3 regions of the Cohnella sp. GCM10012308 genome follow, and region 1 is predicted to be linked to each of the others. Evidence: predicted binding sites of a transcription regulator. Region 1 holds the regulator's gene; each other region holds the start of a gene.
What was found. Region 1 encodes NrdR, which represses ribonucleotide reductase genes. Its sites were predicted from a motif close to AACACNATATATNGTGTT; they were not measured.
Positions count from the first base shown of each region.

Region 2: ACFOTD_RS32410 (adenosylcobalamin-dependent ribonucleoside-diphosphate reductase) is a predicted target of NrdR. The motif match lies at 1,878-1,895, and genes of this name have one in related genera.
Region 3: nrdI (class Ib ribonucleoside-diphosphate reductase assembly flavoprotein NrdI) is a predicted target of NrdR. The motif match lies at 7,172-7,189, and genes of this name have one in related genera.

Region 1 covers NZ_JBHRYU010000028.1:90,251-100,143, forward strand. Annotated here, with positions in the region: gene ACFOTD_RS24980 (acyltransferase) at 1-1,089, opposite strand, end outside; gene polA (DNA polymerase I) at 1,259-3,961, shown strand; gene mutM (DNA-formamidopyrimidine glycosylase) at 4,027-4,968, shown strand; gene ACFOTD_RS24995 (MntP/YtaF family protein) at 5,083-5,856, shown strand; gene coaE (dephospho-CoA kinase) at 6,122-6,730, shown strand; gene ACFOTD_RS25005 (lytic transglycosylase domain-containing protein) at 6,727-7,308, shown strand; gene ACFOTD_RS25010 (alpha/beta-type small acid-soluble spore protein) at 7,392-7,613, opposite strand; gene nrdR (transcriptional regulator NrdR) at 7,730-8,191, shown strand; tRNA gene ACFOTD_RS25020 (tRNA-Ala) at 8,356-8,431, shown strand; gene ACFOTD_RS25025 (MFS transporter) at 8,743-9,893, shown strand, end outside.
Region 2 covers NZ_JBHRYU010000051.1:11,324-21,216, reverse strand. Annotated here, with positions in the region: gene ACFOTD_RS32410 (adenosylcobalamin-dependent ribonucleoside-diphosphate reductase) at 1-1,858, opposite strand, end outside; gene ACFOTD_RS32405 (hypothetical protein) at 2,101-2,271, opposite strand; gene ACFOTD_RS32400 (DEAD/DEAH box helicase) at 2,273-3,955, shown strand; gene ACFOTD_RS32395 (YqhG family protein) at 3,959-4,879, shown strand; gene ACFOTD_RS32390 (hypothetical protein) at 5,006-5,905, shown strand; gene ACFOTD_RS32385 (YqzE family protein) at 5,943-6,146, opposite strand; gene nasC (assimilatory nitrate reductase catalytic subunit NasC) at 6,204-8,321, opposite strand; gene ACFOTD_RS32375 (FAD-dependent oxidoreductase) at 8,409-9,893, opposite strand, start outside.
Region 3 covers NZ_JBHRYU010000024.1:106,148-116,040, forward strand. Annotated here, with positions in the region: gene ACFOTD_RS22945 (beta-mannosidase) at 1-160, opposite strand, end outside; gene ACFOTD_RS22950 (AraC family ligand binding domain-containing protein) at 554-1,279, opposite strand; gene ACFOTD_RS22955 (hypothetical protein) at 1,269-1,715, opposite strand; gene ACFOTD_RS22960 (hypothetical protein) at 1,869-2,264, opposite strand; gene ACFOTD_RS22965 (hypothetical protein) at 2,346-2,969, opposite strand; gene nrdF (class 1b ribonucleoside-diphosphate reductase subunit beta) at 3,496-4,455, opposite strand; gene nrdE (class 1b ribonucleoside-diphosphate reductase subunit alpha) at 4,489-6,573, opposite strand; gene nrdI (class Ib ribonucleoside-diphosphate reductase assembly flavoprotein NrdI) at 6,560-6,919, opposite strand; gene ACFOTD_RS22985 (helix-turn-helix domain-containing protein) at 7,391-8,290, opposite strand; gene ACFOTD_RS22990 (ThuA domain-containing protein) at 8,447-9,184, shown strand; gene ACFOTD_RS22995 (hypothetical protein) at 9,504-9,836, shown strand; gene ACFOTD_RS23000 (futalosine hydrolase) at 9,893-9,893, shown strand, end outside.

The sequences.
Region 1 (9,893 bases):
CCAGGCCCACCGGAAATTGCGCTGAATCGCCCAGGTGATGCCCCATGCGACCAGCAGCGCCGCGAGATATTCGCAGGCGTAATATACGTGGAACAGCATGCCGTTGCCAGGGACCGGTATGTCGCGGTAATAGTACAAGACGGCAGGATGAACAAAGTAGATCCCGAAGGAGCAGACGCCGATGTTGCCCAGCAGTCTGGTCCCCAACGCCTTGGGCCGGCGAAGGATGACGTTCGAGAGCAGGAACAGCGCGACGGCGGAAGCGAGGTTGTATACGAATTGCGTATAGGTGAAAACCTGTCCGTCTGCCCAGTCCTTGTGCACGAGACCTTGATATCGCAAGTAGACGTAGTAGAAACCCGACACGAGCCACAACGCGTAGGCCAGCAGCGCGGACAGACGGCGAACGGCGGGACGCGCCGCGAACCAGGACAGAATCCGTTCATAGTGGATGGCGATCCATATGGCGACCGTGAAGACGCCGAAGTAAGAGATGAACAGGCTGCCTGTACGATGCAGAACGTCAGGCCATCCGGTCTGATGCACGATGTATTCGCGATTCAGGTAGTAATAGCCCCATTGAAGGGCAATGCCGATCCACCAGATATGGCGGCGGACCCAGCCGCTGCGGAGCGCGAGCAGCAGAATGGGGAACAGGATGTAGTACTGGATGATGACAAACATGAAATACAAGTGGCCGTATGCCTGTCCGGTGAGCAGCTGTTCAAGGAATTTCGTCGCCGAATCGGCCGACGGCGCGAATTTGGCTTTGAGCAGAAAATAGAACAGACTGAAAATCGCGTACGGCAGCACGGCGTTCCAGATGCGCTTGCGGTAAAAGGTGCCGATCGTGCCGCCGGTGAGCGGTTTGCCGACATAATTGTAGGTAAGCACGAACCCGCTTATAAAAATAAACGCAGGCACGGCGAAGACGGCGAAATCATGCAAAAATACGTATAGTCCATAGAAGGAAGAGGCTGTCTGCAGCTGAACCAGGGCATTGCTCGTCGAGTGAATCATGATGACGGCCAGTATCGCCATCGCTCGCATCAGGTTGATTTCCGGGATGTATCTTCTCGCTTGGGTCAACGCGAACTCTCCTTACCGTTCAAATATATTGCAATATTAACACAGCCCGCCCGGGCCAAGTGCTTAAACTTTCCTTAAAGCGGGATCGGTCCCCGACGTCGCCCGGCCTCCGGCGTTTATGGTATGATTGATCTTAATGGAAGAAGAACGGATGGAGCGTGCGAAACCGATGGCAAAACGATGGAAAACCGGGCAAGGCGAAGGCGGGCGGGACAAGCTGCTCTTGATCGACGGCAATAGTATCGTATTCCGGGCGTTTTATGCGATGCCGCCGCTGACGAATGCTGCCGGCTTGCAGACGAACGCGGTGTTCGGCTTCACGACGATGCTGCTCAAGGTACTCGAGGAGGAGCGCCCGACGCATCTGATCGTCGCGTTCGACGCAGGTAAGACGGTGTTCCGCCACGAGGGCTTCGCCGAGTACAAAGGCGGCCGCCAGAAGACGCCGCCGGAGCTGTCCGAGCAATTTCCGCTGCTCAAGGAATTGCTGGACGCGTTCTCGATCGCAAGGTACGAGATTCCCGGCTACGAGGCTGACGACATCATCGGCACGCTGACCAAGCAGGCCGAGCAAGCGGGCATCGAGGCGGTCGTCGTCTCGGGAGACAAGGATATGCTGCAGCTGGCGTCCGAGCGGACGAGCGTGCTCCTCACGCGCAAGGGCGTGAGCGAGACGGAGCGTTATACGCCTGCGGCGATCGGAGACAAATACGGTCTGGCGCCGCTTCAGATCATCGACCTGAAGGGACTCATGGGAGATGCTTCCGACAATATTCCGGGCATTCCCGGGGTCGGGGAGAAGACGGCGCTCAAGCTGCTCGCGGAGTATGGCAGCGTCGAAGAAGTGCTGGCGCATGCCGGAGAGATCAAAGGCAAGCTCGGAGAGAACGTGCGCGGCAACATGGACTCGGCGAAAATGAGCAAGGAGCTCGCGACGATTATGCGCGAGATTCCGCTTGAGCGGAACTGGGAGCAGCTTGCCTGGGAAGGCGCCGAGGAACCGGCGCTGCTCGCGGCGTTGCGCAAGCTCGAGTTCAAATCGCTGATCGAGCGGCTCGCGCTCAGCGAAGGCGAAGCGGACGCGGCGTCCGCCGCCTTGGCCGCTGCCGCTTACGAGACGGTGCGCGTTAACGATGACGCGGGCTGGGCCGCGCTCGCGGAGGCGCTGCCGCACGCCGATAGCTTCATCCTCGACGCGAGCGGCGATAACCCGCACATGAGCGAAGGCATCGGCATCGCGGTCGCCGCCGGAGAGCGGGTATACGCGCTTCCGTTCGAGGCGCTGCTGACGGCACCGCAAGCCGCGCCGCTCAGGGACTGGCTCGCGGATGCCGGCGTGCCCAAGACCGGCTACGACCTGCACCGCGCCGAGCTCGTGCTGGCTCGCAAGGGGCTCGAGCTGCGCGGTCAAGCTTTCGACTGCTCGCTCGCGGCGTACCTGCTCGACCCGACCGAGGCGGATCCGTCGCTTGTCGGACTGCTGGCCAAGGCCGGGTTGCCCGGCATCGCGTCCGACGAAGCGGCTTACGGCAAGGGCGCGAAGTTCAAGGTGCCGGAGCCCGAGGCGCTGGCCGCCCATTTGGCCTCCAAGGCGGATGCCGTCAGGCGTCTCGCCTCCCGTCAGGCGTCAGAGCTCGATGAAGCGGGGATGAAGCCGCTGTTCTACGAGCTCGAGCAGCCGCTGGCGATCATCCTCGCCGACATGGAGAAGCAGGGGATCGTCGTGCAGTCCGAGGCGCTCGAGGAGCTGGGCAAGGACTTTCAAGCGCGGATCGGCCAGATCGTGACCGAGATCTACCGGATCGCGGGCTTCGAGTTCAACATCGGATCGACCAAGCAGCTCGGCGAGGTGCTGTTCGACAAGCTCGGTCTGCCCGTCGTCAAGAAGACGAAGACCGGCTACTCGACGGACGCCGAGGTGCTGGAGAAGCTTGAGCCGTATCACGAGATCGTGCGGCTCATCCTTCATTACCGCCAGCTTGCCAAGCTGCAGTCGACTTATATCGAGGGACTGCTCAAGGAAATTCGCCCGGAGGACGGCAAGATCCATACGTATTACCGTCAGACGATCGCCGCGACGGGCCGCCTCAGCAGCCAGTATCCCAACCTGCAGAACATCCCGATCCGCATGGAGGAGGGACGCCAGATTCGCAAGGCGTTCGTGCCGTCCGAGCCGGGCTGGCAGATTATCGCCGCCGACTACTCGCAGATCGAACTGCGCGTGCTCGCGCACATTTCTGGCGACGAAGGGCTGAAGGAAGCTTTCCGGCTGGAAATGGACGTTCATACGAAGACGGCGATGGACGTTTTCGGCGTCAGCGCCGAGCAGGTGGACGGCAACATGCGGCGCAGCGCCAAAGCCGTCAACTTCGGCATCGTGTACGGCATCAGCGACTATGGCCTGTCGCAGAACCTTGGTATTACGCGGAAGGAAGCGGCATCCTTTATCGAGCAGTACTTTGCCGCCTTCCCGGGCGTACGCCGGTACATGGACGACATCGTGGCGCAGGCCAAGCAGGACGGCTACGTCAAGACGATGCTCGAGCGTCGCCGCTATCTGCCCGACATCCGCTCGTCTAACTTCAACCTGCGTTCCTTCGCGGAGCGTACGGCGATGAATACGCCGATCCAGGGCACGGCTGCCGATATCATCAAGCTTGCAATGGTGCGTATGGCCGAAGCGCTTAAAGCAAAAGGGTTAAAAAGCCGAATGCTGCTGCAGGTGCATGACGAACTCGTATTCGAGGTGCCGCCGGAGGAGCTGGATACGATGAAGAAGCTCGTGCCGGAAGTGATGGCTTCCGCGCTGCCGCTCGACGTGCCGCTGAAGGCGGAGGTTAGCGCAGGCGTCAATTGGTACGAGGCAAAATAAGCGACGCAAGCGGCGTTCGATTTTTAGCGAATCGATCAGTCACCTTAGAGAAAGGATGGACAAATATGCCGGAGCTCCCGGAGGTAGAAACGGTCAGGCGCACGTTGAGCGAGCTGATCGTAGGCAAGCAAATTCGATCGGTAACGGTGCGCCTGCCGCGCATCCTGCAAAAACCGGACGATCCCGACGTTTTCGGCGCGATGCTTGAGGGGCGTACGTTTACGGCCGTAGAGCGGCGGGGCAAGTTTCTGCGGCTGATCCTGGACGGACTCGTCCTCGTCTCCCACCTGCGAATGGAAGGCCGGTACGGCATGTTCGCGGACGACGCGCCGCTGGACAAGCATACGCATGTCATATTCCATTTTACGGACGGCACGGCGCTGAGGTACACGGACGTGCGGCAGTTCGGCACGATGCATTTATTTCCTGCAGGCGAGGAGCTCGTGTCGCCGCCGCTTGCGAAGCTCGGGCTCGAACCGCTCGAGGCAGGCTTTACCGCGGAGGCGCTGCGGGGCTCGCTGGGCCGCAGAAATACAAAGATCAAGCCGCTGCTCCTGAATCAGGAATGGATCGTGGGACTCGGCAATATTTATGTAGATGAGGCGCTCCATCTTGCGGGCATTCATCCCGAGCGCATGGCCGGCGAGCTTAGGCCCAAGGATTGGGGCAGACTGCATGAAGCGATCGTAACGACGCTGACGGCGGCGGTCGAGGCCGGCGGATCATCGGTCAAGTCTTACGTCAACGGACAGGGCGAGATGGGCATGTTCCAGCATCGGCTTCGCGTATACGGCCGCACCGGCGAGGCCTGCCCGGTGTGCGGAGGCCCAATCGTCAAGTCAGTCGTCGGCGGGCGCGGCACGCATGTGTGCGCCAAGTGCCAGAAGCCCCCGAAGGATGCCGCAGGACCGGCGAGCGGCGTCAGCGCGGCTGCTTCCAAGCGTTACCGCGAGGGCGGCAACGTCGTAAAGCGCAGGTTGGACGGATCGGCTGCCGACGAATCGTAACCGATTGTTCGAGATCGAAGCGGGCATTCGCCCGCGCTTCTGCATAGGATGAACAGAACCGTCGATCCCTACCCGGGTTCGGCGCTATGTCTTCGCCATGCAGGAGGTACGATCATGCTCGCTCATTTGGCATCATTATTATTTCTCGCGTTCGCGGTCAGTCTGGACGGCTTCGGTGTCGGCATTACGTACGGTCTTCGCAAGATTCGCATCCCGCTCCCGTCCGTCGCGATCATCGCGGCATGCTCGGGCGTGGTTATCCTCGTCTCCATGATCGTAGGATCGCTAATCGCCGGGTGGCTGTCGCCGTACGGATCCAAAGCCGTGGGCGCGGTGATTCTTATAGGAATCGGCACTTGGGCCTTAATCCAGTTCGCGCGTAATCGCAAGGCGGATAAAGAATCAAGGACTGAGGAGAACGGCGAGTTAGCGGACGGGGGACAGAGCGACGCAGCAGCGCTGAACGCCCAGGTTGGCGAATCCCACGCACCGAGGTCGGGCGCAGAGGCGGCGCATGCAGCTGACGCCGTTAGCGTCGTGCCGATGCTGACGCTTGAGCTTCGCGTGTTCGGTCTTATTATACAAATACTGCGAACGCCGTCGGTTGCCGACGTCGACAGGTCAGGCATTATTACTTCCGGCGAGGCGCTGCTACTCGGCATTGCCTTGTCGCTGGACGCGTTCGGAGCGGGCATCGGCGCTGCGCTCGTCGGATTTCCCGCTGTGCCGACTGCGATCTTGATCGCGGCGGCGAGCGGCATGTTTCTTTGGGCGGGCATGCGCGTCGGATTTCTGGCGTCGGGAATGCGCTGGGTGCAGAGGCTGACCGTGTTGCCGGGCATTATTTTAATCGTAATGGGCATATTCAAGCTGATGCAGGCTTCTTGAGGTCCGCGGTATAGGCTCGATTTTTACGACTCATGCCATTATCCCATTGACTCAGCAGGCTCATTTGGCAGCCGGTTTGCACAGGAGCTTCATTCGGCAGTCAGATGCGCAGCATGGGCAGCTCGTAGCTTTATCTGAGCCGAGGGGATAATGGCATGGCAGGGAGTGCCGGAGCTGAGCGAACGGTATAATCGTACAAAGGACGGCAACCCTTTCATTTGGAGCGAACGACGGCATACTTTGCCGCTGCAAGGAGGTTGGCAGGATGAACATCGGATTGACCGGCGGCATTGCTACCGGCAAGAGTACAGTCGCGCGAATGTTGGTGGCCCGAGGGGCTGCGCTCGTCGACGCCGATCGAATTGCCCGGGAAATTGTCGAACCAGGACAAGCTTCCCTCGCGCGGATCGCAGAGCGATTCGGCGCAGAGGTCATCCGCGAGGACGGTACGCTTGACCGGCGGATGTTGGGTTCGATCGTGTTCGCGAATGCGGAGGAGCGCAAGGCGCTGGAGGCGATCACGCATCCGGCCATTCGCGAGTTGATGCGCGAGCGGATCGACGCGCTTGAGGCGGAGCGGCCGGACCGATTAGTCGTGGCGGACATTCCGCTGCTGTACGAGTCGGGGCTGCAGCATTTATACGAAGGCGTCATGGTGGCTTACGTTCCTCGGGAAATTCAGCGGATTCGCCTGATCCAGCGCGACGGGCTGTCGCCTGAAGAAGCGGACAAGCGACTTGGCGCGCAAATGGACATCGAAAAAAAACGGCAGCTTGCCGATTACGTGATAAACAATAGCGGTACGATCGACGACACTGAAGCGCAGCTGGATCGCTTCTGGCGGTCGCTTCAGTCAGGAACGGTTTCGTTATGAGCAAAAAAAGGACGAGGCCGAAGCGAAAACGCTGGTTTTTGCTGCTGTTCCTCATTATCGTCGCGCTGCTGTTTATCCGATCGGAATGGCTCGGCCAAATGGTGTACCCCATTCAGTACCAAAAAGAAATTCAATCGAACGCGGACCGCTATGCCGTGGATCCTCGCCTGATTGCGGCCGTCATACGGGTAGAATCCAATTTCGAGCCGAATGCCGTCTCTCCGAAAGGCGCGATCGGCATCATGCAGATCATGCCGGATACCGCCGAATGGATCCTCAAGCAAGACGACTTCGGCAGCATCACGGCCAAGCTCGCGGGAGAGCGAGCAGACGCGGGCATTCGCCTCGGGTCCTGGTACCTCAAGGAGCTGCTGCGGCAATTCGACGGCGATGCGGTCAAGTCGCTGGCGGCATACAATGCTGGGCCAGGCAAGGTGAAGCAGTGGCTCCGCGACGGAAAATGGGACGGCCGCGAAGAGACGATCTCCGATATTCCATACGGAGAAACCCGGCGGTATGTACAAAAGGTGCTTTTTTACCGCAAGAAATATGACGAACTGTATGACAATTGGTCTTAATCGCGTTAAAATGGAAAAGAAGCCCTGAAGCGCGAAGCTTCAGGACTCCTTGTTATTGAATTACCTAGGTGAAGAGCGTGAACTTAGAAACGGCCAGCGAGTTGTTGCTCGGCGATTTGTACCAGACGCTTAGTGATGCTGCCACCAATCGAACCGGTGTCGCGAGTAACCATGTTCCCGTAGTAACCGTCTTGCGGGATTGCGATGCCGAGTTCTTGAGCAACTTCATACTTCAGTTGGTCAAGCGCACCGTGAGATTGAGGTACCACTAGGTTGTTGCTGTTGCTGTTGTTTCCTTGGCTCATGTTGTTCACCTCCTCGCGGTTGGTAAACGTATTATGTGCCTTATCCCAGGAATCATGTAAGGGAAGGCTTGGAAATTTAAAAAAAGTTTCTCTCGTCGAAGGAGAGCCGCATCCATATGAAATGTCCTTATTGCGACTACAACGGAACGAAGGTGCTGGACTCCCGTCCGGCCAACGACAACAAGTCGATTCGCCGCCGTCGCGAATGCGAATCGTGCAATCGCCGCTTCACGACGTTCGAAATGGTCGAAGAGACGCCGCTGATCGTCATCAAGAAAGACGGCAGCCGCGAAGAGTTCAGCCGCGAGAAGCTGCTGCGCGGCTTGCTGCGCGCATGCGAGAAGCGTCCCGTATCCGTCGGACAGCTCGAGATCCTCGTCTCCAACGTCGAGCGCGAGCTGCGCAACACCGCCCAGGCGGAGATCGACAGCAACATGATCGGCGAGAGCGTCATGGAGCAGCTGTACCCGGTCGACGAAGTCGCCTACGTGCGCTTCGCTTCCGTATACCGGCAGTTCAAGGACATTAACATGTTCCTTAAGGAATTGAACGTGCTCATTAACAAGCATGGGGTTTGATGTGTTGCATGTTTTTTCGTTTACAGGCGGACAAGCTCTGCGCCTTACAGGGGCAGAGCTTTTAAGCTTTATGTGCATGAAGAAAGTTCGTTCAAATTATTGTTGACAGGCCTTTCAGTCTTGTGATAAGATCATTCTTGTCGCCAACGAACGACACGTCATTTGGGGCCATAGCTCAGCTGGGAGAGCGCATCGCTGGCAGCGATGAGGTCAGGGGTTCGATCCCCCTTGGCTCCACCAAATGCAAACTTCAGACACGCCGATGAGGCGTGTTTTTTGCATTTGGTGGGGCCTCGGAGGGGGCGGACCCCGGGGGGCGTTCCGCGCGCAGGGAGCCGGAGGCGGACGAGCACGGCATCGATATCTACCGCAGCGCTCTACATCGGCGAATTTGCTTCGTCAGCAAGTTAAATCAGGATATCGTTATCCCCCTTGGCTTCATCAAATGCCAGTGCAACAAGCTCCAGGATGCGAGATTCAGAATTGATCTTGCGGTTGGCAGGGATTATGCTAGTAGCAGCTTGCGTAATCTGCTGCAAAGGAAGCTGCTTATGACAACGACGGTTCGGCTCTCCTATTTCTATTTGTTCTACTTTTTTATTTATATGGGCAACGCCGTATACGGCACTTTTATCCCGCTTTACTTCCGCGATGCGGGATTCGACGCCTCCCAGATCGGCATCCTGCTCGGCATCGGCCCGCTCGTCGCCATCTTCGCGCAGCCGGTATGGGGCGCTCTAAGCGACCGGGCCAAAACCAAAAACACCATATTGTTGCTGCTGATTGCCGGGAGCGGAGGCGCCATGCTGCTGTATCCGTTATCCGACGGATTCGGCTACTTGCTCGGCATGATCAGCATCTTTACCTTCTTCCAGGCCTCGATATTCGCCCTCAGCGACGCGATCACGCTTGAAGAATTAGATCGGCATCGATGGGCGGGAGGGTTCAGCCGAATTCGGCTTGCGGGTACGCTCGGATTCGCGCTCATGTCGATCGCGTTCGGCTTGATTGCCGAGAAGCGGGTAGACCTGATGTTTGCGGTCTATGCAATGGTCATGGTTGTGTCTTTCATGTTCGTCCTCCGCTTTCCGTCTGTCGCAGGCCATCAGAGGCAAGGAAGGCGAATCAGGATCTGGATCTTGTTTCGCAATCGCAAGCTCGTCTTTTATTTGGCGGTCAATTTCGTTCTTCATATCACGCTGGGATACTATTATACGTTTTTCCCCTTATATTTTCAGGAATTGGGCGGCAGCAACGCTTGGCTCGGCTGGTCGATGGTTATATCGTCGTTGAGCGAGATTCCTTTCCTGCTGCTGGCAGGGAAGATATTTCAGCGTGTACGCACCCACTACATCTTGTTCGGGGCAGGCATTGCGGCTGCTCTGCGATGGTATTTGTTCTCCGCCATCCACGATCCTTATTGGACGATTCCGGTTCAGGTACTGCACGGCTTAATCTTTATCGTATTGTCCGTCACGATGGCCACCGTCATCAACCGGGAAGTGCCGGACGAACTCAAAGCGAGCGGACAGACGTTAAACGCCCTGCTGTGCCTGGGCGTCGCCCGCTTGATCGGGAGCTACGCGGGCGGAGAGGCTAGTGAGATTTGGGGAATGCGCGACGTATTCATGTACAATGCGGTGCTCGCCATCGGATGCATTGTCGTGTTCGCGGTCTTGTTCCGGCGGATTGAACGCCGCTC
Region 2 (9,893 bases), on a different contig from region 1:
CCGTCTCTTCGACCGTGAAGTCGGCAGGACAGTTCGCCGTCTTGGAGATCGAGCTGTCCACCCACCGCTGGATGGCGGCCTGCGCCCGGATATGGTCCTTCGCGGACAGGTCCATCGCGGTCACGAACCATGCCGGCAACTGCTCGCCCGGATGCGCGTCCTGCCACTCCTGCGCGATCGGCACGAGCTGCTTGTCGTAGCCGAGCCGGCTTTGCCGGTAGAACTCGAACGCGAAGTACGGCTCGATGCCCGTCGAAGTCCCGACCATCGTGCCCGTCGAGCCCGTCGGCGCCTGCGTCAGCACGGTGACGTTGCGAATGCCGCGCTCGCGCACCGCCGCCCCGACTTCGGGATATGTCTCGGTCATGTTTTTCATGAAGCCGCTTTGCAGGAACGGCTCCGCATCGAATGCCGGGAACGATCCTTTCTCCGATGCGATCTCCGTGGAAGCCAAATAAGCCTCCTTCGCCATGAAGCCGTACAGCTTGTCAAGGAATATCAAGCTCTCCGGGCTGCCATACCGGATCTCGAGCCGGATCATCAGCTCTGCTAGCCCCATCGTGCCGAGGCCGACGCGCCGCTCAAGCTTCTGGTTCGCCTCATTTTCCGCGAAATGGTACGGCGTCTTATCGATGACGTTGTCCAGGAAGCGCGTCGAATAACGGACGACCCGGCCCAGCTCATCCCAGGCGACGTCGTGCTTCGCTTCATCATAGAAGCGTGAGAGATTGACCGCCGACAGGTTGCAGACGCCCCAGGCCGGAAGTCCTTGTTCACCGCACGGATTCGTACAAATTATAGGATTAAAGTACCAGCTATTCGACATTTGATTGTAATATTCCATAAACACGACGCCCGGCTCGGCCGACTTCCAGGCGGACTCGATGATCGTGCGCCACACCTCGCGCGCGCGGACGGTGCGATAAGAAATGACCTGCTTGCCGAGCGACTTCCACTTGTCAAGGTCCCCGTCCCACAGCGCGTCGTATTCGGCATCGGACGTATCGGGAAACACGAGCTCCCAATCCAGATCCTCTTTGACCGCCTTCATGAAGCCGTTGCTCACGCATACCGACAGATTGGCATTCGTAACCTGCCCCATCGTCTGCTTGACCGTAATGAAGTCGACGACGTCCGGATGCCAGTCGTTCATCATCAGCATGAGCGCGCCGCGCCGGCTGCCGCCCTGTTCGATGAGTCCGGTCGTATAGCTGAACAAACCGCCCCAGGATACGGCGCCGCTCGACGAGCCGTTAACCCCGCGCACGATCGACCGGCGCGGGCGCAGCGACGACAGATTGATGCCCACGCCGCCGCCGCGCGACATGATCTCGGTCATCTCGGTCAGCGTCTCCATAATGCCGCCTCGGCTATCCTTGGGCGACGGGATCACGTAACAGTTGAACAGCGTCAGCTCGTCGCTGGCGCCGGCTCCCGCGGCGATCCGGCCGCCCGGCACGAGCTTCCAGTCGTCGAGCAGCCAGCGGAAGCGGTCGCGCCATATCTCCTGCCGCTCGGGCGCTTCGACCGACGCCATCGCGCCCGCCAGCCGGTCCCACATTTCCTCCGGCGACTGTTCGATCGTCAGGGTCAGCTTCTCCGGAGACGTCTCGACCAGATCGCCTCCGCGCGTCCGCACCGTCACCCTTTTGCCGTCACGCGCAATGACTTCTCCGACCTCCTTGGCCGGGAACTTCGGATCGTCCTTCGTCAGCGCCAGCACCGTGTCGCCAACCTTGACCGCATTCGTATCCGCGTTTTTCCATGCGTATCGATCGAGGAAAATTTTCTCGCTCAGACCTTCGAGACGACGGCCTGCGGCCTTGTCCGCCCCGCCATTGTTCAATTGGACGCTCACTTCGCCACTCTCCTCATAGGACACAATATATTGCGACGTTACCCCATTATACGCTACAAAATATAGATATTCGAGTGACCTTCCCGTGAATTGCGACAATTGTCCCACAAAATTCGGACGGCCGGCACAAGCTGCCGAACCCGCCCGAATTATGACGCAAGTTAGGTTATGAAATTGTCGCGCTTGCTCATACTAAAAGAATAGACCCCAGAGGAGGAGTAGCATCTGCGCCCCCCATTTTATCATCCGCACGGCTCCGAGGCCGAAGTAAAAACGACCGTCAGCATCGCTCCTTCGTTCGCGTCGACCGACGGCGCATCCCATACTGCCGCGCAGCAAAATGCCATACCGGCCGGCGGACGCCCCGTAAATGCCCCCGCTTCGCCCGACGAAGCCGCGCGCAACGCGCGCAAGCTGCATCCGCTCGTCGATCTGCACGTCGACCGCGCCGCCTTCGAGGAGCTCGAGCGCAGAGCCGACCGGGGCGGACCGTGGGACGACTGGTCGCTGTACAAGATGTCCTGGGAGGCCGAGGAAGCGCAGCTTGTGACGGACTTCCACGAGCTGCAGTGCATGCGGGTGCTGCCCGGCCTGACGCCCCTTCCGCATCAGGAGGACACGGCGCGGCGCGTCCTTCACGAGATGCGGGGCAGAGCGATTCTCGCGGACGAGGTCGGTCTCGGCAAGACGATCGAAGCCGGGCTCATTCTGAAGGAATACATGGTTCGGGGGCTTGTAAAACGGACGCTCATTCTCGTGCCCGCCTCCCTCGTGCTGCAGTGGGTTCGCGAGCTGAACGCCAAGTTCGGCATTCCGGCCATCGCCCAGAAAAAGGCGTACCACTGGAACAACGATGTCGTCGTCGCTTCGATCGACACGGCCAAGCGCGACCCGCACCGCGAGCTGCTGCTCGATACCGAATACGACATGCTCGTCATCGACGAGGCGCACAAGCTCAAGAACAAGAAGACCGGCAACTACCAATTCGTCAGCGATATTCGCAAAAAGTATTGTCTGCTGCTGACGGCGACGCCGGTGCAGAACGATATGAACGAGCTCTACAATCTCATCACACTGCTCAAGCCGGGACAGCTCGGCGGCGAAGGAGACTTCTCCGCGAACTACGTGGCCGGCAAGCGCATCGCCAAAAACGAAGACAAGCTTCAGGAAGCGCTCGGCCAGGTCATGATCCGCAACCGCCGCACCGACGGCGGGGTCGAGTTCACGAAGCGCTTCGTCGCCAACGTCCCGCTCCGGCTGTCGCCCGAGGAGCAGGCGCTCTACGAGGCCGTCACTCGCTACGTCCGCGAGAATGCGACCGTCGAAGGCGTCGACATGTCCAGCATGCTCTCGCTCGTTACGCTGCAGCGCGAGGTTTGCTCAAGCCGGGACGCGGTGTTCCTGACGCTCATCAACCTTTTCAAAAAAACGCCGGAAGATTCGCCGCGCCGCCCGAAAATCTGGGAGCTCGTCGAGTTCATCCGTCAGGTCAAGGCGAATACGAAAGCCGAAGCGACCATAAAGCTGATCAACGAGATCGGCGACAAGGTCATCGTATTCACCGAATACCGCCAGACGCAGGAATACCTCCTCCGCTTTTTCCAGGAGCACGGACTGAACGCCGTGCCTTACCGCGGCGGGATGAACCGGGGCAAAAAGGACTGGATGATGGACCTGTTCCGCAGGCGCGCGCAGGTGATGGTGGCGACCGAGGCGGGCGGCGAAGGGATCAATTTGCAGTTCTGCCACCATATCATCAACTTCGACCTGCCGTGGAATCCGATGCGCGTCGAGCAGCGGATCGGCCGGGTGCACCGCCTCGGGCAGACCGAGGACGTGAAGATCTACAACCTCTGCACCTACGGGACGATCGAGGAGCATATCGTGCACCTGCTGCACGAGAAGATCAATATGTTCGAGACGGTCATCGGCGAACTCGACGAGATCGTGGAGCGCATGGAGCGTGAGGAATCGCTCGAGAAACGCCTCGCCAAAATGATGCTGGACGCCAAAGACGAAGGCGAGCTGCGCAACCGCATCGACGGCCTTGGCGAATCGCTGCTCCGTACCAAGGCGCAGGTAGAGAAGGAGGTCTAGCGCATGAACGCCAAGCAGGTGGAAAAGTTCGTCATGTCCTATCTCGAGGCGACGGGGTGCGACATTATCGAAAAAGCGAAAGGGAGCGTTACCGTCAGGCTGTCGCCGGAGGCGGACAAACGGCTGACGAACCGTCCCTACTACTGGGGCTTCGTAGAACGTACGGGGACCCCGCCCGAGACGCTGACGTTTTCCTGGCATTTCGGACAAGACGACGAGACCGGGGACGCCGATTCCGGCCCGGACGACGGCGAGCCGCAGGCTTCGGCTCCAGCTGCCGCGCTATCCCCTCTTGGCTTTGGCGTCGCGCCCGTCCGCGTGCTGCGCGAGGACTTGTACTTCGGATCGGGACGGCTGGCGCAGATCTTCGGCGCGGTTCGGGACGGGGGGCGCTGCGTCGCCATGTTCGAGGAGCCGCCGAGGGGACGGGCCGACCGGCTCGGCTCCAATCCGTACACGGCATGGCTCGGCGTCAATTTCAAGGTGGACTATGAATGCGACATGAAGCGCGAGGAAATGTACGGCTGGGGTATCTCGCTGGCCACCGGCTATATCGACGAGCGGTTTCTGGAAGGGCTGCGCGGACGGAAGTTGACGCCGAGGCTGCCGTCCAACGTGCACCTGCTGCCGAACGGGCTATCGCTCAAAAAGGCGATGACCCAGCTGGAGCAGGCGCTCGAGCGCAAGCTTAAGTCCGGCGATTTCGTCTGGGCGGCAGAAGCCGAGGACCGCAGACAGGACGAGCTGCGCCGGATCCGATCCTATTACGATCCGATGATCGGGCGGGCGGTGACCGACGAGGAAAAGGAGACGCTGTCGCAGCGCCTCGCCCAGCGGGAGTCCGAGATCGACTGGCAATACCGGCCGAGAGTGACGTTATCCGTCATGAACTGCGGACTGTTTCACTTGCCTGGCATTCATTAGCCCCGATGCGACAAAAATAGAAGCCCTTCCCGCTGCGCGGTCGGACAGCATCCGGCACCATCGGCGGCGCGGCTCCGTTACAATGAACGGACAAGCCCGAACATTCCAACGACCAAAGGTGATACGATGCGAAAAGCCAATCGGTCCGCCGCCGGCAGACCGCTGCTGCTCGTCCTTCTGCTGACCGTCTTGAGCGTCTTTGCTTCTTCCAGGTCGGCCGCGGCGCCCGTGCCCGCGGATACGACCGATCCGGCCCGATGCGCCGCAGCCATCGTCGCGCAGCTGTCCGGCCAGCCTGGCTTTGCAGCCTGGAAAACCGGCTCGTCCCGCATCGAGGCGCTCGGTCCCGGCACGCATGGCTGGCTCGCGACCGTTGTCGGTCCGAATGGTTCGCCGCTCGGTTACGTCGTCGTGTATGCAGCCGAAGACGGGACCTGCCGACTTGGCGAATACGGCCTTGGCCCCAAGCCGCTGTTCGATACGACGACGCTGCGCATGGCTCTGGCTACGGGCGGCTACATCCCGGCTGCGACTTCGAACGCTTTTCGCGCCGTCAAGCATTATATCCACCCCCTTGCGGCGGCCTGGGAAGTCAAGCTCGCCAAGGAGACGATCTGGCTGGATGCCAAATCCGCGGAGGTGCTGCCTGTCAATAACGAAGCCCAATGGCTGGCAGCCGCAGCGAGCGAGCCGTACATGCCGGAAGCCGCGGCGCCGGGCAAGCCCGGCGAGCTCCGTCTGCTGACTGCCGCCGAGACGTTCGATCCCTATGAAAGGCTGTCCTGGCTGCTCGGCGACAAGCCTTTCGCGCCTCAGCAGGATCGGTTGATCGCCCGCGTGAAGGCGAAGGACCGCCTCGTGTACGTCGCCGAGCCGCTCGGGGACAAGATGCTGTACGCGTTGTCCGTTGTCGGCTATCAGCGCTGGCAGAGCGGCCGGCTCGATCTCGCGCTCGACATGAGCGGTCAACGCTTCATTCCGCTCGATTCCTTGACCAAGATTAACAACGGCCTTTTTTATCGCTAATTTTCCGGATGCAAAAAGAGCCCGCCTCGCCCGGTCGTCAGACGCGAGCAGCTGGCTCTTCTTCTTTTTTGCGGTTTGCCCACCAGATCCGGATGCCGAGCGGCAGCAGCTGGCCGAACCAGCGAATCTGCCAGGGCTCGCGTTTTTTCTTGCGTCGCTCGCGCCGCTCGTCGGCAGGCAGGTTCAGATAGGCAACCGACTTTTCCGCGACATACTTGATGTAATCCGTCGTATCGCTCATCGGGCTTTCCTCCCTCGCGATGCTTGATGAGATCAGTTTGCCCGCTTGCAGCCGCATTTATCCTTCCGTTGCGTCGAGGGCCGCCAGATCCGCCGCGTTTAGCGCCCTGATCCGAACGGCGGAGGTTTTAAAATCCGGCATTTTGCAAAAAGGATCAAGCAGAGGATTCGTCGCCTTATTTACGTTTTGCACGCCGCCCCAGTGCATCGGGACGAACACGGTATCCTCCCGGATGTCGGCCGTCAGCCGGCTGCGCACAATCATGCTGCCCCTGCGCGATGCGACCCGCACGAGCTCGCCGTCGCCGACGCGGTAGCGCTCGGCGGTTCGCGGATGGATTTCCAAGACGTTCTCGAGCTCTCTTGCGAGCAGCTTCGGGCTCCGCCGCGTCTGGACTCCGGTCAAATAGTGGGACAGCATTCTGCCGTTCGTCAGCACGAGCGGGTAATCCTCGTCCGCCATCTCGCCCTGCTCGCCGTGGACCGCATTCGCAAATATGGCTTTTCCGTCCGGATGGGCGAATTTCCGCTCGAAAAGTCTCGCCGTTCCCGGACCTTCCGGATCGGGGCACGGCCAGTAGACGCCGCCTTCTCTCCTTATGCGTTCGTAGGTGATGCCATAATAATCCGCCGCTCCGCCTTTGCTCGCAAGGCGCAGCTCCTCGAAGATCTGTTCCGCCTCCGAATAAGGGAAGTACGCCCCCTTGCCCAGCCGAGCCGCAAGATCCGAAAGGATGCGCCAGTCGTGGCGCGCTTCTCCAGGCGCCGTACGGTCGCCGCCGCGCAGCAGCACGCGGCCTTCGAGATTCGTCAAAGTGCCTTCGTTTTCCAGGAATGCGGTCGCAGGCAGCACGAGATCGGCCATCAGCGCCGTCTCCGAGAGGAACAGGTCCGCTACGACCAGGAAGTCCAGGCGGCGCAAGCCTTCTTCGACGAAGTCCGCGTTCGGGTTCGAGACAACGGGATTCGAAGACATCACGAGCAGCGCTCGGATATCCCTCTTGTGGACGAGCTCCATCATCTCGTATGCGGAAACGCCTTTTCCCGGCAAATCCGCAGGATCGACGCCCCACACGCCGGCAACGTAAGCGCGATCCTCGGCGTTCTCGATGAGCCGATAACCGGGGAGCTGATCGGCCTTTTGACCGTGCTCCCTGCCGCCTTGTCCGTTGCCTTGCCCGGTCACGGCGCCGTATCCGCAGCCGGCCTTGCCGATCTTGCCGGTGGCGAGGATCAGGTTCAGGAACGCCCGGACGGCCATGTGACCGTCATGGTGCTGCTCGACGCCGCGCGCGGTAAAGATCATGCCGGTGGCCGCCCGGCCGAAAGCGCGCGCCGCCTGCCGGATATCCGCCTCGTCTACGCCGGTCAGCGCCGCGATATCGGCCAGCGCGAACGACGACACGTAAGACAGCGCGTCCTCGAAGCCGCTCGTGCGCGACGCGATGAACGAAGGGTCCGTCATATTTTCTTCGACGATGACCTTAAGGAGGCCGTTCGCGAGCGCCAGGTCCGTGCCGGGCTTCACCTTCAGATGAATATCGGCCATCTCGGCCGTCTTCGTCTTCCGCGGATCGATGACGATGATGCAGGCGCCGTTCTCCTTGGCCTTCGTGAAATAAGGCATCAGCGTCGGCTGGCAATCCGCGATGTTCGTGCCTGCCAGCACGATGCATTCCGTCTGCGTCACCTCGGACAGCGGATTGGTCAGCCCCCGGTCGAGGCCGAACGTCTTGACGCCCGCGGACGCGGCTGCCGACATGCAGAAGCGTCCGTTATAATCCACGTACCTCGTCTTTAGCGCCACGCGCGCGAATTTGCCCAGCGCGTAGGCGGACTCGTTGGTCAGCGAACCGCCCCCGTAGAGGCCGACGGCATCCGCCCCATGCTCGGCCTGAATGGCTGAAAACCGGTCCGCGACGACGTCAAGCGCCTCCTCCCAGGAGATCTCGCGGAATCCTCCGTCCGTCTTGAGCAGCGGCTTCAGCAGACGGTCCCGGCTCAGCGCGTGCTGGTAAGCGTTGATGCCTTTGATGCATAACCGCCCCTCGGAAGCGGCATTGGGCAGCCCTTCGATTTTGTACGTCGGCCGCCGATCCGTATGTTTTTCTTCAATGACCCGCATCTTGCACTGAACGCTGCAGAACGGGCATTGGGTATCGAAGCTTGCCTGCATGGCCTGCATAGGTAATCCCTCCTTATAGCTTTTAGCGCTGCGGGCGATGACCGGCACCGCCCGCTTCGGCAGAGAGCCGAGAGGCGGTCAGACGGCGCCGGAGGCGGCCGGATCCAGCATGGCCTCGCGCGCATCCACGTCGAGCAGCCGCTCGCGCGCGGCGGACAGACCCGTGCGTTCGAGCCACCGCCAGACCGGCTCGCCGTAATCCGCGTCCGCCCCGTACCAGCGCAGCAACGCTTCGGCCATCTCGAGCGCCGCTTCCGCGGAGGGCTCGACGGCAATCAGCTGCGCCTGCTTGACCGGCCGTTCCGCATGGCCGCCGGCGTACAGCTCCCAGCCGGCCGGCGCGCGGGCCAGGCCAAGGTCCCGGACGAGCAAGCCGACCGGTTCGGCGGCCAGGCCGGCCACTGCGGCATGCACCTGGCTGGGAAGGGCGGTAGCCGCGAGCCGTCCGCGCAGCCGATCGGCGACGCTCGCGGCGACGCCATCGCTGGCGACGCTTTTTCCGGGCGCTTCGCCGACATATACGACCAGCCGGCCGTCATTCGCGGCCTTGCCGGACTCGCCGGCGTAATATCGAAGCGCGCTTATGCAGACGACGCAGCCGTCGGGCGTCCGCCAACCCAGCGCGGCCATCGCCGCCGCGGGCGTACGCAAGCCTCTCTCAGCAAGCGCGAGCCGGAGCGCGCGATGGCCGAGCGGCGTACAGTCGCACAGCGCGGGATCCGGCGGCACGGACGATGCGGCGCCGGCCAGCGCCGCGCGAAGGATCGCCGCGACCGTACCGCTGCAGCCGCCGCACGAGCTCGATGCCTTCGTCCGCTCCCGGACGAGCTCGATCGTGTCCGAGCCATCCTCCGTCACCGAGCGGACGATCGCGCCTTTGCATACCCCGTTGCAGCCGCATACCGTGTCCGCATCCGCCATCGCCGCGACAGCCTTGTCGCCTGCGCCGCCGGCCTGCGCCCCGCTTGACTGCGTTCGCGCCAGCGCTTCGACCTTGGAGCGCCGTTTTAAATGGCCGAGCAGCGTCTGCCCTTCGTCCGTCTCCCCGTACAGAACGACGCCCGCAATACGCCCGTTTTCCGCAGTGACCCGCTTATACGTCCCGCGCAAGCCGTCGTAAGACTGCAGCACCGTATTCGCTTCCCCATCGCGCACGACGCCGGCGGAGAATACGTTGATGCCCGATACTTTTAATTGCGCATAGGGCATGCTCCCGGCATACGGCTCCGTCTTGACGCCGCAGACGACGCGCGCCAATACCTTGCCCTGTTCGTACAACGGCGCGACGAGCCCGTACGCAATCCCTCTGTGCTCGGCGCATTCCCCGACCGCGTAAACTTCCGGCACGTTCGTTTCCATATAATCATTCACGATGACGGCCCGATTCGTCTCGATGCCGCTCGCCTTCGCGAACGCGACGTTCGGACTGATGCCGACCGACAGGACGATCAGGTCGGCTTCCAGCTTCGAACCGTCCGAGAAAAGCAGCCCTTCCGCCCGTTTGCGGCCGAATATCCGCGTCGCCGTCTTCCCGAGCCTGAACCGCATGCCCTGTTCTTCGAG
Region 3 (9,893 bases), on a different contig from region 1:
TCCACTCGATTTTCGGCTCGAACAACGTATCGTATTCATTGGCGAGTATGCCTTGTTCCATAAGATCCTTTTGCACGAATCCAGGCACTGAAGCCTGATAGCGCTCGCCGGTGCGCGCATTCGAGAGCTCCCAGCTTCCGTTCAACAACAACGTGGTCATGTCGTTTGCTCCTAATCCTGATTGGTTCGATATTGGTATTCTTGATTGTTATTCTTGCCCTATTGTACCTTATCCGACACCAAAAGTTTAGGCTAATTGTTATTGTAATTTGACTATTGAATTCGTTTGAATAGTTTACAAAACAGTAGAATAGCAAAAAGAAACGCCAAAAGAGACGTCAAAAGAGACGTCAAAAGAGACGTCAAAAGAGACGTCAAAAGAGACGTCAAAACCCCCGTCGGATAGACGAGGGCAAATCATGGATTGTATGGAGGTTGGCGGTTGTCGATCCGGGCTGTTTGCCGCCTGGTTGATGCCGGCTTGCCGCCTGATTGATCCCGCTTGCTGCCTGGTTGCCGCATGACAGCACGCCCCCGCAGGAGCTTCCCTTACTTAGGCTTGCCCGGCCGTCATCGTTTTCGTTTTCCTTCGCTGCAGCCTTAGCGATCGTACATACTCCATCGGCTCGACCTTATATTTATCCTTAAACATCTGCACGAGGTGCCGCGGGCTGATCTTCGAAAGTCCGGCAAGCCGCTTGACGGACAGCGGTTCGTAATAATGCTGCTCGATGTACGTCCGCAAATGCTCCAGCGCGATGTTCAGCTCGTCGCTGGGCTCGGCCATCCACTCGTTAAATACGCGATGGAGCAGCTCCTGGAACATGAACTGGCTGCGAAAGCGCTCCAATCCGCTCTGTCCCGTCATGCTGCCGTATGCGGCGCGGCACATTGCGGAGAGCGATACCGGCGGTATGCGCAGGGGCTTGCCCGCTTGGGGCATCGGCTGCAGCTCCGCCCGCGAGTCGCCGGCTGTATCCCTGCCCAGATCCCGCATAACGTCGAAGTGAAACATATAGAGCTCCATGGCCGCTTCGCCCTCCGGCAAGAGCGTGATCGATTCGCCGGGCTCCGCGACATAGATCGTGCCTTCTTCGACGCCGAACGCCTGGCCGTCGGTGAGCAGTACGCCGCGTCCCTCCGTAACCGAGAGCAGCGTATAAGACCCTCTGCCCTGTGGAACGGAGATGCCGGCTTGCGCGCTTTTCTTTGCGATCCGCCTTGCTTTTCTGAGCTTGAACCACAGATGATCGAGGTCCTTCCATCCGTCAGCCTGCATAATTGCGCTCCTCCTTCCCGTAGCCGCCTACCGGCTCCGTCATGATCGTCTCGACGAATTCGCATTCTACGGCGAGCCGCCCCCTCGCGCTGGGCATGCCGGGCAGCGGCAAGTTGACGCCATCGTCTACGATCCCTTTGCATGTAAAATAGATAAGGCAAGATTCGCAGCCCTTCTCCGCCATTTTCTCTCTGGAAAATGCGCGAATCGCATCCAGCAGCGTTTCATATTGTCTCGGACCTTGAAGTTCCGGCAAAAAAATTCTCGCACAAAGCTCGAGGCGGGCGCTGTTTCCTTCATGATCGGCGAACATTAGGCCTCGTTCGTCCCGCATAAATTCGTCCTTCATCTGAGCGATGGCGACCCACGGATCCAGTTGACCGTCGGGCGCATGGAACCCGTAGAGTCGATCCGTAATCGGAGAAGCGCAGTACATGATCAACATCCTTTCCGGCACGTTGGTTTCTTTATTACTATTTTATTGATAATGATTCTCATTGTCAAATTAAATAAAAACCGCCTGTACCTCCGCACTGCACTGCGGAAGCATGACGGGCTAATCGAATACGCGCTTGTAAAAGGTTGCGGCTTACGGTTCCTCGTGAATAATCGGCGTGTAATACCGCTTCGAACGATCGATCTCGAGGCGAATTGCACCCTGCTCCTTCGCCACGAACTCTACATCGTGCCGGATGACTTCAAGCTTGTTGTTAAGATGTCCAAGCATGGCGACGACGTCTTCCGCCTGAGACTGCTCCATCCGATCCAATTGATTGCCGATCGCCTGCAAACGCTCCTTGATCGGACCAAGCTCGGTTAACTGCTCTTTGATCGGACCAAGCTCAGCCAGCTGCTCTTTGATCGGACCAAGCTCAGCCAGTTGCTCCTTGATCGGACCAAGCTCCCTCTCCAGCTCGCTGCGCAATTCATGTCGTAGCTCTTCTCTGAATACCTGTCTAAGCGCGTTCAACAGCTCCAGATCCATCCGAATTCCCTCCATCGGCGGTATTCCCTGTATTATATCATCGACGGCAGAACTCGTCAGGAACCATTCGCACCCTCCAATTTATGACACGGCCCACTCCATCGCAGGATCTGCCGTCCCGCTGCCTTTACTTAGCCGCACGCGATCGAGCAACGGATAATCGTAGAGACGCCCTTCGTAAACCGTCTCCATTTCGGTATGTACTCTAAAATGATCGGGCGTCACGAGCGACGAAGGCCGATCCCACAACCGCAGCCCCGCTTCCCGAAGCGCCTGAGCCACGAACTGGGAGCAAAAAAAAGCTTTATCCGAGCCCATTTCGCGATCAAGCAGCACGCCGAGCAGACCAACGAGATTATAGCGATATTGATCCCGCTCCCGCTTGAAGCTCCCTACCACGCGGCGCGCCGTCTCGAACTGCAGCTGTGTAACTTTAAGCCGCAATAGCGCACACCGCGTATTCGGGAAATGGCTGAACGTGCCCGAATACACATTCTCTTCGACGAATCCGCCCGCGAAGGGATTGGTCGGCTTTTTCCGTCCGAAGCTGTATATTTCGCTTAAGTCGGCGCCGAACACGAGCGAAGCATGATTATAGGGCGCATCCGTGAACCGTTTGATCAGCGATGTGAACAATGTCCCCGTATCGGTCAATAAAATATATATGCTTTTCTCCCGATCGTCTCTGCGCTGCCCGTCATTCATCTTCGCCCGCTCCCCGCCACGTGATCTCTATGGCTTAAGCTTATCAAAGCGTATCATACGCAGGAATCTGGCGCAGGTGCGGTTTGCGGGACAGACTTTGGTCTTGGAACAAACTGGACCTTGGAGAAATTTTCCTCGATGCAGGCTTCGGCAGCAATGCGGTATCAGATGCAGGAGTCGCCACCTACTGGCGCAAATATGGTACGTCGAGTGCGAGCAGCGGACCGAAAAGCCGTTATTTTTCAGTAATCGGCTATTTTGCAGTAACTCCGGACCCTGGTTCCGTTATTCGCGCCAAAGTGTGCCGCTTAGGGTGTTATAAAGCAAAGTAACGTACCTCCTGTCCGCAATTGGATGATCAGAGGGACAAATTTAAAAAATAGCGCATCTGTGGTCCTCATTTGAGTATCCGGCACAGATTAGCCGCTCGGCTTGCCGGAATATGGGTTGGTGAGTACGAGCAGCAAACTTAAAACCCCGCAACCGATAAATCGGCTGCGGGGCAATGTGCTGTATCTATATGAAATTAGAATACGAAGTCCTCGTCGCGGAGCTGCTGAACGTTCGTCGTGCGAACGTAGCCATTGCCCTTTTTAGAGAAGAAATCGTGCTGCTTGGTACGCGTACTGATGCCGTTCTGGACGATCGGATTGATATCCTCGTCTTCGAACAACGGCTCGAGGCCCAAGTTCATCATCGCCTTGTTGGCGTTGTAACGGAGGAATGCCTTCACCTCGTCGGTCAGGCCGATCGCGTTGTACAGACTCTCGGTGTACCGCTCCTCGTTGTCGTGCAGGTAGCGGAGCAGCCCCTTGAGCGTCTCGTACGCGGCTGTCTGTTCGTCTTCGTCCAGCTTCGCGTAGATCTCCTGCGCCAGCAGTCCGACATAGACGCCGTGGATGCTCTCGTCGCGCAGGATCAGGTCGATGATCTCGCCGCTGCTCGTCATCTTGCCTTGTCCGGCCAGGTAAAGCGGGTAGAAGAAGCCGCTATAGAACAGGTAGCTCTCGAGCAGCACCGAAGCGCCCATCGCGAGGTACAGATCCTTCGGCGTGTTGATGTTGTTGTAGTACTGGGCGATCGTCTCCGCCTTGGTCTGCAGATGCGGATTGCGCTCGACCCAAGCGAATACCTGGTCGATCTCTTCCGTCGTCGCCAGCGTCGTGAAGATACTGGAGTAGGACTTGGCGTGAATCTGCTCCATCATCGCCATGAAGCCGAGCACGGCTTTGCGCTGCAGGCCTTCGACATGCTCCAAAATCTTCGGCATGCCGACGCCGCCCTGCACGGTATCGAGCAGCGTGAGGCCGCCCAGCACCTTCATGTACAGATCGCGCTCGTCGTCGTTCAGTTCCATCCACGACATCTTGTCGTCGGACAGCGGGATCTCCTCGTCCGTCCAGAATTGCATGATGTTCTGATTCCAGAACATCGCGGAGAAATCGTCGTCGGGGCGGTTCCAGTTGACCGCCTTGTGCGTTGCCATAGCTCTAATCTCCTTCAGATTCGCCTGTCCGTCTTAGACGGCGCAGGCGATGCATTCTTCGACGGACAGACGGTTCGTCCGCGTATAGTACAGGGACTTCAGTCCCAGCTTGTCTGCGTAAATGTAGTAGCGGGCCAGCTCGCGCGTCGTCACGTTGCTGTTGACGTGCAGCACGGTGGAGATGCCTTGGTCCACGTGGGCCTGAATCTCCGCGATCAGATCGAGCACCTTGAACTGATCCATCTGATAAGCCGATTTGTAATAGAAGAAGTTGTCCTGACGCATGAACGGCATCGGATAATACGTCGTCGAATTCGCATAGGTCCGCGTCTCGATCTGTTCGACGATCGGCATGACGCTGGAGGTGGCGTTTTGCACGTACGAGATGCTCTGCGTCGGCGCGATCGCCAGCCGGTACGCATGGTACAGGCCGTGCTTCATAACGTCAGCCTTCAACTGCGCCCAATCCTGCTGCGTCGGAATCGCGATGCCGGCGAACAGTTCCTTGACCTTGTCCGTGCGCGGCGTGTAGTCGGTCTCTGTATAACGATCGAAGTACGCGCCCTTCGCATACTCGGATTTCTCGAAGCCGTCGAACGTAATGCCCGATTTTCTGGCGATATCCATGCTCTTCTCGATCGAGTGGAAATTGATGCTCATGAAAAACGTGCGGGCGAAATCCTTTGCCTCGTCGCTCTCGTAAGCGATCTTGTTCTTCGCGAGATAGCCGTGCAGGTTCATCGCGCCGAGACCGATGGAGTGCAGCTCGCGGTTCGCTTTGGCGACACCCGGCGCGTTGGCGACGGTCGTCATATCGCTCACGGCGGTCAGAGCCATAACGCCCTCATGCACCGATTCCTTGATCTTCTTGTGCTCCATGACGTTCGCGATGTTCAGCGATGCCAGGTTGCAGCTGATGTCGCGGCGGATAACGTCGGACTGGCCGTAGTCGCCGATCTCGCTCGTTTCCTGCAGCTGGAAGATCTCCGTGCACAGGTTCGACATCTTGATGGCGCCGATGTCCTTGAGCGCGTGGTCCTTGTTCGCGTTGGAGCGGTTCATGATGTATGGGTAGCCGGATTCAAGCTGCGTCGTCGCGATTTTGACGAGCATGTCGCGCGCGGTCATGATCGCCTTTTTCTTCACCCGGTCGTCGGCCAGCAGCGTGTCGTACATCTCGTCGATATCCATGTCGTCGAGATGCTTGCCGTACGCCTTGAACACCGTATACGGCGCGAATACGTGCAGCGGCTTGTTTTCCTCGGCCAGCTTGTAGAACTTCGAAGGAACGATCAGGCCGATCGACAGCGTCTTGAGGCGCGTCTTTTCGTCCGCGTTGATCTTCTTGCTGTCGAGGAACTCCATAACGTCCCAGCCAAAAATATTGTAGTAGCCGGCGCCGGAGCCCTTGCGTTGACCCATCTGGTCGGCATAGGAGAACGCGTCCTCCATCAGCTTGAGCACCGGCATGATGCCCTTGGCCGCGCCTTCGACGCCCTTGATGCTCTCGCCGCGCCCGCGCAGCTTGGACAGGTTGACGGCGACGCCGCCGCCGATCTTGGACAGCTGCATGCAGGTGCCCAGCACGTGGTTGATCGAATTAAGCGCATCGTCCATCTCCAGCAGGAAGCAGGACACCATCTCGCCGCGGCGGCTCTTGCCCGCGTTCAGGAAGGTCGGCGTCGCCGGCTGCACGCGCTGTTCCATCATGGCCTGCGCCAGCAGATGGGCTGCATTAACGTCGCCGCGTCCCAGGTGCAGCGCGACGATCGCGACGCGGTCCGGGTAATGCTCCAGATAGATGCTGCGGTCGTTGCTCTTCACCGCGTAGTCGGTGTAAAACTTGGATGCCGCCATATAAGAAGGAAATTTGAAGTCGTAGCCGTGCGCAATCCGGTACACCTCTTCGACTTCGTGCTCCTTGTATTTCGCGAATACGTCCTCGTAATAGTCGTTTTCGATCATATAATGAACCTTAGACAGATGCCCCGTGAACGACAGGCTGCGCTGCTTCACTTCTTCCATAAACGCATCGACGGCCTCAAGGTCCTTATCCAATTGAAAGAAACCGTCAGCGTCGCGCTGCATCAGCAGGTTGTTCAATTCAATATGCCGCAACTGCGCTCACCTCCCGTTTAAAATTATCGACGTCGCGCTGCGTTCCCGACAGCTCGAACTTATAAAGCACCGGTACCCCGTACCGCTCGGCGATCGTGTCCGCGCTCTTCGCGAATCCGTTCCCCCAATTGCGGTTGCCGCTGGCCGATACGCCAATCATCTTGCCTGCATTGCGTTCCAGGAAGGAAACCACGTTGTCCGGCACTTGCCCGAATCCGGTCGTATAGGTGACGAGGACGAACGGCTCGTCCAACGTCTCGGTCTCGTCGATCGGCACGGCCGGCAGATCCAGCTTGCCCACGAACCTCCGTACGTTTCCCGTCTTCGATGCGTATGCGATCAGCATGGCGAAAACCCTCCTGAAAAATTCAAAATATGTAACAAAATAGAAGAAACGGCGCGCAGAAATACGCTGTGCGGGCATCACGAAAAAGCTTTCGCTCGTACTGCAATGCAGCCTTCGAAAACCCGCCTTATATCCTGTTGTTTGCACCGCCGGCACTGGCTTGCCGGGTCAACTTACCGTCATATTCCGCTACCGTTTATTAACCAACGACCGCGGAGTTTAAACCGATATGTTGAGGACATTTATAAATTTATATCAATATATTGTGCCTGTCAATCCATGGAGCGGCCTAAAATTTATAAGGCGCATGCAGGAATTCGCAAAACCCGCGCCCCGCAAGGGCTGCGGTCGATTGCGGTCGATCCGTAAAAAAACGGCGGGCAGACATTTGTTGCCGTCGGCCCGCTCCTACTACATATAGGGTGACTTCTCGTCCGATTTGTCAAGGGATTGTTTTCGGATTTTAAACGGTCAATTGCGCATGCGCTGCCTGAACTCCTTGGGCGAATGCTGGTTGTGCCGCTTAAATAATTTGTAGAATTGCGCCATATTCCAGATGCCCACCTCGAAGCTCACCTCCATGATGCTAAGGTCGGTCGTGAGCAGCAGGCGCTCCGCCTTTTTGATCCGGTTGAAATTGACATAGTCGACGAACGGGATGCCCATCGTCCGCTTGAACGTCTTGATGAAGTGGTGGTAGCTCATCCCCAGCAGGCGGCGCACGTCGTCCACCGCGATCTTCTCTCCGAGTCGGCTCTCGACATAGTCCAGCACCGGCCGCATCCGGACGATGCCCGCCTCCTCCGTCCCCCGCAGCACGCCGCGATCGTCGCCTCTGAGCAGGAGCAGCAGCAGGCGCTTAATCGCCGCGCTGACCGCGATCTCGTAGCCCGCTCCTCCCCTGTACGTCTCCTCGTAGATCTCGGCAATCCGCGCATGGGCCTCGTTTCTTGCAGCGGTATTGGCCTCGAATATGTAATTCAGGTCCTCGAGGGGACCGGTCAGCTCCGAGAAATGGTGAAGGTACGGCAGAATGCTCTGGTCGAAATGCCGGACGAGATCCACCTGGAAAACAATATAGCGAACGGGCGCGCCTTCCGCGACCCACGTCCTGTGCGGCCTCGACGAGCCGATCACCATCACGTCTCCGGGACCGAGCAGCGTCAGGGACGTCATCGTCTGGACCTCGAGACCGCCTTCGATGATCGCCAGGAACTCCACTTCTTTATGATAGTGCCAATTCCAGGCGTCCGCCGTCTTTCGGGCCTGACCGGGACCCTGAAGCTCCCATACTTTAAGGAACAGCAGCGGATTCTGATACACGACTTTTTCATTCACGGCTTCCGCATGCGTGTCGACGGCATTCGGCATCTTGGATCGTTCACCTCTTTAGTAGCTTCATCAAGCAGTATAACACTTTTGAATATAAATGAATTAAGATCAGACATATTCCGGCAAGCCTCGATTGTCTATACTGATAACAAGAAAGCATATACAACAAAATGACGATCGGGAGGATACATCTAAATGGCACAGCGTCTTAGAGTCACGGTATGGAACGAAAACCGCCACGAAAAAACGAACGAAAAGGTACGCGAGGTATACCCTGAGGGCATTCACGCGGCGATCGGGCAAGGCCTCGGCACGGACGAGTTCGAAGTTCGTTACGCAACGCTCGACGACGACGAGGAGCACGGCCTGTCGGAGCAAGTGCTCAGCGAGACCGACGTCCTGTTCTGGTGGGGACATATGGCGCACGGCGACGTCAAGGACGAGATCGTCGAGCGCGTGCACGGCCGCGTGCTGCGCGGCATGGGACTCATCGTGCTGCACTCGGGGCATTTCTCCAAGATCTTCAAGAAGCTGATGGGCACGTCCTGCGATCTCAAATGGCGCGAAGCCGACGAGAAGGAACGCATCTGGGTCGTGGCGCCGAATCACCCGATCGCGGAGGGCATCGGGGAGTACATCGATATGGAAGCCGAGGAAATGTACGGCGAGCACTTCGACATCCCGGCACCGGACGAGCTGGTTATGGTGAGCTGGTTCGAGGGCGGCGAAGTGTTCCGCAGCGGCTGCACGTTCCACCGCGGACAGGGCAAGATCTTTTATTTCCGCCCCGGTCACGAGACGTATCCGACGTACTACAACGAGCAGATTCGCCGCGTGCTCAGCAATGCCGCCAAGTGGGCCGCGCCTTCGACCCGCGAATACCCGAAGTACGGCAACCATAAGCCGCTCGAAGAGATCAAGCCGAAGTCCTGATCCATACGGTCATAGACAGCCCCGCCGGTTCGCGCCGGCCGGGCTGTCTTTTTTAATTTATACTGGGGCGGAAATTTGCGGAAAGGAACGCACAATTTCATCGTAACGGCGCATTATGGATGTACGGCGGTGTGCGGCGGGCCGAATAACTGCATATGTACAGGTATTCTCTACTGACTCGCGCCACCTGATGAAATACCTGCAGATGTGCAGGTAAATTCAAAGCGTAAGCCGGAAATTCGGCTGTTGGCTTAAAATAACTGCGCTTTTGCATCTATCCTGTTGAATCGAGGCGAGCGCGGCATAAAAAGATGTATATTTGCAGGCATTGCTGCTAAAAAAAGACGCCGGCGGCGACGGGGTCTCCTTGGAACGGCTGGCGGACGAGCTATCGATGGCTTTCCGAGCGACGCCGGTTTCGGATATCCGCCAAACTGAAAAGGACCATAAGGGCGATCTATCCCTGATGGTGTTTCTTACAGCTGTTTCTTACAGCTGTTTATTTCTGCTGTTTTTTCTTGCTTCTTTTCTCGCTTCTTTTCTTGCTTCTTTTCATGCTTCTTTTTATGCTTCTTTTCTTGCTGTCTTATTTTTCATCGGCAGGCTTGTCTCTGGCGTCCCTTCACTGCCGCGGGCAACTGCGGTAGAATAGAACGATGCCTCCGTGACGGGACATGCACGATATGGGACGAAATGGAGATGAAATGAA